One region of the Kurthia populi genome, then DNA from elsewhere that is predicted to be linked to it. Evidence: predicted binding sites of a transcription regulator. Region 1 holds the regulator's gene; the other holds the start of a gene.
What was found. Region 1 encodes LexA, which represses DNA repair genes until DNA is damaged. Its sites were predicted from a motif close to CGAACATATGTTCG; they were not measured.
Positions count from the first base shown of each region.

Region 2: uvrB (excinuclease ABC subunit UvrB) is a predicted target of LexA. The motif match lies at 1,820-1,833, and genes of this name have one in related genera.

Region 1 is NZ_JBHUOR010000033.1:14,169-18,410, reverse strand. Features, by position in the region: gene tkt (transketolase) at 1-1,156, opposite strand, end outside; gene ACFSY7_RS05980 (DUF896 domain-containing protein) at 1,360-1,605, opposite strand; gene yneA (cell division suppressor protein YneA) at 1,678-1,983, opposite strand; gene lexA (transcriptional repressor LexA) at 2,143-2,763, shown strand; gene ACFSY7_RS05965 (hypothetical protein) at 2,864-3,313, opposite strand; gene ACFSY7_RS05960 (5'-nucleotidase C-terminal domain-containing protein) at 3,737-4,242, shown strand, end outside.
Region 2 is NZ_JBHUOR010000142.1:58,720-62,961, reverse strand. Features, by position in the region: gene uvrB (excinuclease ABC subunit UvrB) at 1-1,759, opposite strand, end outside; gene ACFSY7_RS19400 (IDEAL domain-containing protein) at 1,882-2,109, opposite strand; gene ACFSY7_RS19395 (competence protein ComK) at 2,299-2,850, shown strand; one part of gene prfB (peptide chain release factor 2) at 2,896-3,924, opposite strand; one part of gene prfB (peptide chain release factor 2) at 3,926-4,000, opposite strand; gene secA (preprotein translocase subunit SecA) at 4,078-4,242, opposite strand, start outside.

The sequences.
Region 1 (4,242 bases):
TATTTGAGCCTGCAAGGTCAGCAGAACCACCGAAGAATGATGGTACAGCTTTTGCGATAGCATTGATTACTTCACCTGAAGATGAACGTGTCGCTACTGATTTACCAGCTTCGTATACAGGGAAATCTGCATCGAAGTTTTCTGGTAATTTACCAGCGATGGCATTTTCAAATTGCGTCGCAAGTTCTGGGAATTCCGCTTTATAACCTGCAAGTAATTCATTCCATTTTGCTTCTACTTGTGCGCCATTTACTTCAGCTGCTTCGTTGAATGTTGTATATACTTCTTCTGGTACGAAGAAATCTTCGCCATCCCAGCCGTAAGCTGCTTTTGTTAATTTTACTTCGTCCGTGCCTAGTGGTGCACCATGAGAATCTGATTTACCAGATTTGTTTGGAGAACCAAAGCCAATAACTGTTTTGATTTCAATTAAAGTTGGTTGGCCTTTATGTGATTTTGCTTGTTCGATTGCAGTATTGATTGCTTCAACATCTGTACCGTCTTCTACTGAAATGTAGTTCCAGCCATAAGATTTGAAACGATCTGCTGTTTTGTCAGAGAATGATTTATTTAAATCACCATCTAAAGAGATGTCATTTGAATCGTATAAAACGATCAGTTTTTCTAAGTTTAAGTGACCAGCAAGTGACGCTGCTTCTGCAGAAACACCTTCCATTAAATCACCATCGCCACAAAGTGCGAATGTATAGTGATCGACAACATTGTAGTTTGGTTTGTTGTATGTTGCAGCTAAATGTACCTCAGCCATTGCCATACCAACGGCCATTGAGATCCCTTGACCTAATGGACCTGTTGTTGCTTCTACGCCTGCTGTGTGGCGGTATTCTGGGTGACCTGGTGTTTTAGAACCCCATTGGCGGAAGCTTTTGATTTCTTCCATTTCAAGGCCGTAGCCACCTAAGTGAAGAAGGCTGTAAAGTAACATTGAACCATGACCTGCTGATAAAACGAAACGGTCGCGGTTGAACCAAGTTGGGTTTTTAGGGTTATGGTGCATTTGTTTTGTCCAAAGCGTGTAAGCCATTGGTGCTGCACCCATTGGTAAACCTGGGTGACCTGAGTTTGCTTTTTCAATCGCATCGATTGATAAAGTACGAATCGTATTAATTGCTAACTGATCTGCTTGTTGCGTCATTGTAATATAGACATCCTTTCTAAAATAAGCAAAATATTGTACTACCTACAGTCTAGTCAAAATTGGTAAAGAATACAATGATTTTTCAATCAATTGTAAGCGCTATGAAAAAATATTCCAATTTTCAAAATATTACATCACTCAATTTTTTTCTAACTAGGAATTAAAAAACAGCAGACGTCTGACAACGGCTGCTGAATTCATTAGTTAAGACGATTTAATTTTGATTTGATTTCTTGTACTTGTTTTAATTTGTCCGGTGTGACGTCATTCCCTTCTGGGTCCATGACACGAACATTTTCAATTGTACGACGCATATTGCCGCGGAAAGCTTGCAAGTATTCTTGACGAAGTGCTGATTGTTCTTTTGCTTCTTCCTGTGTTAGTGTACCTGCTTTTTTCTTTTTCGCTAATGCATTGATGCGGTTAATTTTTGCTTGTGGTAACATATTTTTTCTTCCCTTCATATACTACTACTACAAAGGTATGAAAAAATTGGTCTAAACGCAAGCATTTCGCCTTTATTTATTTGTTGCGACTTCGATTTGCTCTATGTTGTGGTGGCCATTTGGCACATTTAACTCATCGCCGACATATAGACGGTCCTCGTAAATGGCATTTTCACGCTTCACTGATAAAATCCAATCTTCTCGGTCCATATCGCCTTTATAACGCTCCGCTAATGTCCACAGCGTATCGCCATCTTCGACTTGAATTATGCCAAAATCTGTTGTATCGAAAAGTCCATGTATTGTTAGAAGCATACTCCATACTACAATCGCTGATATACCGGCTGTTGCACCATTTTTCTTCATCCACTTTATCACGAAAATCACCCTTTCGAATATACGTTCGGAATATGTGTTCTTATTTTAAAACGAACAAACATTCGTGTCAACTATTTTTTTCGAACTTATGTTTGCATTGTTTGTTCGCATTTGTTATACTCGGAGTACGATAGGTATAGACTAGGTGAGGTGAAAAAAATGAAAAAAGTTTCAAAGAGACAAGAAGACATTTTAGCTTTTATTAAAGAAGAGGTCCGCACAAAAGGGTATCCACCTTCTGTACGTGAAATCGGTGAGGCTGTTGGACTAGCATCTAGTTCAACTGTGCATGGGCATTTAGCTCGTTTAGAAAGTAAAGGATTAATTCGTCGTGACCCAACAAAGCCACGTGCTATTGAGGTATTAGATACAGCGGATGAAGCCGTTAAGAAAAAAGACGTACTCCATGTGCCACTTGTAGGAAAAGTAACGGCTGGTATGCCGATAACTGCAATTGAAAATATTGAGGAGTACTTCCCTATTCCATCGTCTTACGCGACATCAGATGACCATATTTTCATGCTTGAGATTATGGGCGATTCGATGATCGAGGCTGGCATATTAAATGGTGACTATGTTATCGTCAAACAACAATCATCTGCAAATAACGGTGAAATTGTTGTCGCGATGACAGAAGAAAATGAAGCAACAGTAAAACGCTTCTATAAAGAAGAGCACCACTTCCGCTTACAACCTGAAAACGCCACAATGGAGCCAATCATCGTTGAAAAGGTTTCTGTTTTAGGTAAAGTAGTTGGCTTATATCGTACAGTGATGTAACAATCATTTATGATTTCGTCATAAGGAGGAGATTGACATGTCAGTCTCTTCTTTTTTCTTTCGCAAAAAAAGAGGCTAGAATGTCTCCGCCTCTCCCACTCTATGTAGCAGCTAACTTCATCGCAATCATGGCTACGATTAATTGCTCCTCATCACTTACTTCTTCTAATGCGGTTAATCGAATCACATGCGTCACCTCTATCATCATTTTCACACAATTATCCATCACAAACTCAAAGACTTGTTGTCCTCTGCGGACTTCATACGTCGTCCCGCGAATCGATGCACAATAACCCTCTCGTATGGTTGTCGTATCTAGGATGGTGCCATATGTCGGTAACACGAGCTCATAACCTTTCGCTACTGCCATAAAATGTGGCTGAAAAGTTCCGATGAGCTGTTGTTTAGCCGTCATCACTTCATAAATAGCATGATACGTTCGCTGTCCCTTCATTAAAAACGGATGCTCCTGCTTCAATCGAACCTCCCCAATTTCTTCATTCCCCAAAAACACTTTCACTACCGGCGCTGCCGTTAAACATGTCGTCAATTCAATGCTTCCTCTCACACGATTATTTCTACCTTCTATTATTATATGCTTGTCGCTAACATGCTAGTTAAATACGTCTCCTGCTTATTAAATTATGGTCAATTTGTGACGATATACCAGGACTGAAAATTCCATTTAATTCCTTTTTTTAAATGTATTTAAAATCATAATTGTGAAAATAAAAATATTGAATCATAATTATTTTATCACTATAACACAATTTATAAGGAGGACTTTAGAATTATTCGTTCGAAATTTCTAGTTTCATTAAGTGCGACAGCCGCACTGTTCTGTGCATTATCAACAACTGCTGATGCCAAAACAACAGCAAAGAACGTACCTGTACAATTTTTAGGGATTAATGACCTAAACGGATACATTGATAGCACGTATACAAATAGTGCAGGAAAAACAATTGGTGGCATGGCTTCTCTTGCTTACAATTTATCAAAAGAAAAACAAGCATTTGCGAAAACAAATAACTTAAAATCAGCCAATACAAACTCAATTTCTGTACATACAGGTGATATTTTAGGTGGTGGCCCTGCCATTTCTAGCTTGCTTCAAGATCATCCAACCATTTCGATTTTAAATGCGATGAATTTCCAACTTGGTGTCATTGGGAATCATGAATTAAATGACGGTTTAGACGAATTTTTACGCGTGATTCAAGGAAAAAAAGCCACATATGATACACCAAATTATGATCTTGTAAGTCGTTATAAAATTGAAAAAAGTAACACAACGCTTTTAGCGGCAAATGTCGTCAATAAAAAGTCGAAAAAAACGATTTCTGGCTTTAAACCATATGAAATTAAAACGATTAATGGTGTAAAAGTTGGTTTTATCGGCGTTGTTGACCCATATGTACAGCAATTAATTATGCCGACACATACGAAAAATCTTAGCTTCACAGATCCTGCAAAGGC
Region 2 (4,242 bases), on a different contig from region 1:
GAATTGTCGTTGGTGTCACACCATGCTCGTCATTGTAAGCCATCTGAATCGTACGACGACGTGCTGTTTCATCCATTGCCTTTTGCATCGAATCTGTTATTTTATCTGCATACATAATGACATGTCCGTTGGAATTACGCGCTGCGCGACCAATCGTTTGGATAAGAGAGCGCTCAGAACGTAGGAAGCCCTCTTTATCAGCATCTAAAATGGCGATAAGCGACACTTCTGGAATGTCGAGCCCTTCACGTAGTAAATTAATGCCGACTAACACGTCAAACGTACCTAGTCGCAGGTCGCGAATAATCTCTGTACGCTCTAGCGTTTTAACCTCAGAGTGTAAATACTGTACTTTGATGCCCATTTCTTTTAAATAATCCGTTAAATCCTCAGACATTTTTTTCGTTAATGTCGTAATTAATACACGTTCATTTTTCGCGATACGCTCTTGAATTTCATCGATTAAATCATCAATCTGGCCTTCAATTGGACGCACTTCGATTTCTGGGTCTAGTAAGCCTGTTGGACGAATAATTTGCTGTGCCATCTCTGGTGTATGCTCTAATTCAAATGGGCCTGGCGTTGCTGAAACGAAAATCGCATTGTGAATATGCTTCTCAAATTCCTCAAAGCGTAGTGGACGGTTATCCATCGCAGATGGCAAACGGAAGCCGTGATCGACAAGCATTTTTTTACGCGCCTGGTCACCATTATACATACCTCGAATTTGCGGTAATGTAACATGACTTTCATCGACAATGAGTAAAAAATCATCTGGGAAGTAATCGAGTAATGTGTACGGCGTCGCCCCTGCCTCGCGTAATGTTAAATGACGAGAATAGTTTTCGATTCCTGAGCAAAAGCCCATTTCACGCATCATTTCCAAATCATAATTTGTACGCTGCTCAAGACGCTGTGCCTCTAATAATTTCCCTTCTTCGCGCATTGTCGCTAGCTGACCTTCAAGCTCTACCTCGATATTTTTAATCGCTTTTTGTAACTTTTCATCACGCGTAACGAAGTGAGATGCTGGGAAAATAGCGATATGCTCACGGTCGCCAAGTACTTCACCTGTCAATGCGTCAATTTCTCGAATACGGTCAATCTCGTCACCGAAAAATTCCACCCGAATGCATTGTTCATCACGTGACACCGGGAAAATCTCGATAACATCGCCGCGCACACGGAATTTCCCGCGCGAAAAATCGATATCATTGCGCTCATATTGAATGTCTACGAGCTTACGCAATAATTGATTACGCTCGATTTCCATGCCAGGGCGCAGTGATAGCACCATTTCCTTATACTCCTCTGGTGACCCTAAGCCGTAAATACACGACACCGATGCGATAATGATGACATCCTCACGTTCAAATAAAGAAGATGTGGCAGAGTGACGTAATTTATCAATCTCATCATTAATGCTCGCATCTTTTTCGATATACGTATCCGTTTGGGGCATATACGCTTCCGGCTGATAGTAGTCATAGTAACTAACAAAATACTCCACCGCATTATTTGGGAAAAACTCTTTAAACTCACTGTAAAGCTGCCCAGCTAATGTTTTATTATGCGCAATAATAAGCGTTGGCTTTTTAATTTCTTGAATAACATTCGATACAGTAAACGTCTTCCCTGTACCCGTCGCACCTAACAATGTTTGATAGCGTTTATTCTCATGAACACCTTCTACTAATTCCGCGATAGCTTGTGGCTGGTCACCACTCGGTTTATAAGGCGCTTGTAAATCAAAATCCATCGATGTCCCTCCTCGTCAAAATCTCGTACGTACAGTGTATCATATTTCTTCCGAAAAAGCCGAACATACGTTTTCAAAGCAATCAAATAAAAGCACCCATACGAGATGGATGCTTTTATTATTTATACGGACGCACGTAGCGCATTTAATTCAGTTGTTAATTGCATAAACAGTTCCTCATCACGAGCATCTAATGCGTCATCGATTTTCTGCATATAGTATTCCTCGTATTGATCTGCATGTACATGGTTTAAAAATAAATCTAAGTAAATGTCGTTCAGTAATTCCTTACCTTGCAACCCCTGGCCTAAGTGATTTGAATCGTTTGATTTAATAGAACGGTATTCCATATGTCATCACCTCTATACCTTTTTTTCATTATATACCATCTGACATTCACATTTCAACATAAAATTTCTGAATATTTCGTATAAATATAAGGTATTTTATGTAAAAAACATAAATATATAGTATTGAAAACGTTACCATTTCCCGTATATAATTGAATTAGCTCGTAGAAGGAAGGAGTTTTGCTCATAATGAATTTAAAAATTATGGAGTTACAACATTACACTGTGTCAAAAGACTTAATGTTACTCGAACCTCGTCTCTGGAAAGGTCAGCGCTGTACCGTGGTGCATGAGCGTCACCGAAAATATGTCGTGCACGCCTCTGTCAAACGTGTCGTATCCCGTGCCTGTGCGCTATACGGTACATCCATTCAGTCCTCTACTTTATTATCGAAAGAAATTACAAAAGGAACGAAAAAGCTGCCCATCGGTTTAGGTGCCGTGCAGCCGATGATTTTAATTCCAACGGCATCTCCTTCCAATAGTCACACACAATGGGTCGTCTTTGATGCCATTCAAAACTATACCCCGGCCATCTTCAATGAATGTGACATTCAGCTCTCCAACGGCGAAACACATACCCTCAATCTCTCTTATCACAGCTTACGTACACAAATTTCACATGCTCATGCCATCGACAAATACTTTCGAACGTTAAACTTTGAACAACTCAATTCGATGTACTCCCCATTATTTTACGGTGAAGTAGCGCTTCATATGCTACTGCCCGTCGACCAATGAAAAAAGGCTTGGAACCTAGTTCGTTCCAAGCCTTTTTACTACTAGTTAAGCCATTTGCATACGTAAATATGCATTAATAAATTGGTCGATGTCGCCATCCATTACCGCTTGTACATTCCCTGTCTCCACATTTGTACGATGATCTTTCACCATCGAATATGGGTGGAAGACATACGAGCGAATTTGACTTGACCAGCCAATTTCTTTTTGTTCGCCACGAATTTCATCAAGATGCTCTTGTTTTTCTTCTAGCTTCAATTGATACAATTTCGCCTGCAGCATACTCATTGCTTTCGCGCGGTTTTTAATTTGTGAGCGCTCTGCCTGACAAGAGACAACTGTATTTGTTGGAATATGTGTAATACGCACAGCTGATTCTGTTTTGTTAATATGCTGACCACCGGCACCTGATGCACGGTAAGTATCAATTTTCAAATCTTCCGTACGAATATCCACGACCACTTCATCTGTAAATTCTGGCATCACATCACATGACACGAATGACGTATGACGACGACCTGCTGAATCAAACGGCGAAATACGTACAAGACGATGCACGCCTTTTTCTGCTTTTAAATAGCCGTATGCATTATGTCCACGGATTGCGAGCGTTACAGATTTCAGTCCCGCCTCATCGCCCGGCAAATAATCCAATGTTTCCACTTTAAAATCATGCTGCTCTGCCCAGCGCGTATACATGCGCAGTAGCATCGTTCCCCAGTCCTGAGACTCTGTACCACCAGCACCTGGATGTAATTCTAAAATCGCATTATTTTTATCATATGGATCACTTAAAAGCATTTGTAGTTCAAATTCATCCACACGATTTTTGAAGGTATCAAGGGATTCACCAGCTTCAGCTAATAGCTCCTCATCTGGCTCCTCCTTTAATAATTCCAAGGTCATCTCTAACTCTTCCTGGTCAGATTCAAGTGAGTAAAATTCATTCACTACTTCCTTTAAGCCCTTTGATTCGTTAATAATAGCTTGCGCTTTTTGTTGGTCATCCCAAAAGGATGGGTCCAACATAATTTCATCCATTTCTTGAATACGGAACTCTTTGTTTTCTAAGTCAAAGAGACCCCCTAAAGTCTTCAATTTTTGTTGCAGTGGCATCTAGCGCATTTCGTATATCTGATAATTCTAGCATGTCGTTGTCCTCCCGTTTGTAAAATCACAAATAGGACTGTGATCAATGGAACTCACAGCCCTATTTCCGACGATCTCTTATTCTTCAACTGCACCGTGACAGTTTTTATATTTTTTACCGCTACCACATGGGCATAAATCATTGCGGCCGATTTCTTGTTTTTTGCGAACAGGCTGACGTTTTTTCTTTTTGCCTTGGCTTTCCTCTTTCGGATTCACCGCTTGCCCTTTCGCTACTTCTTC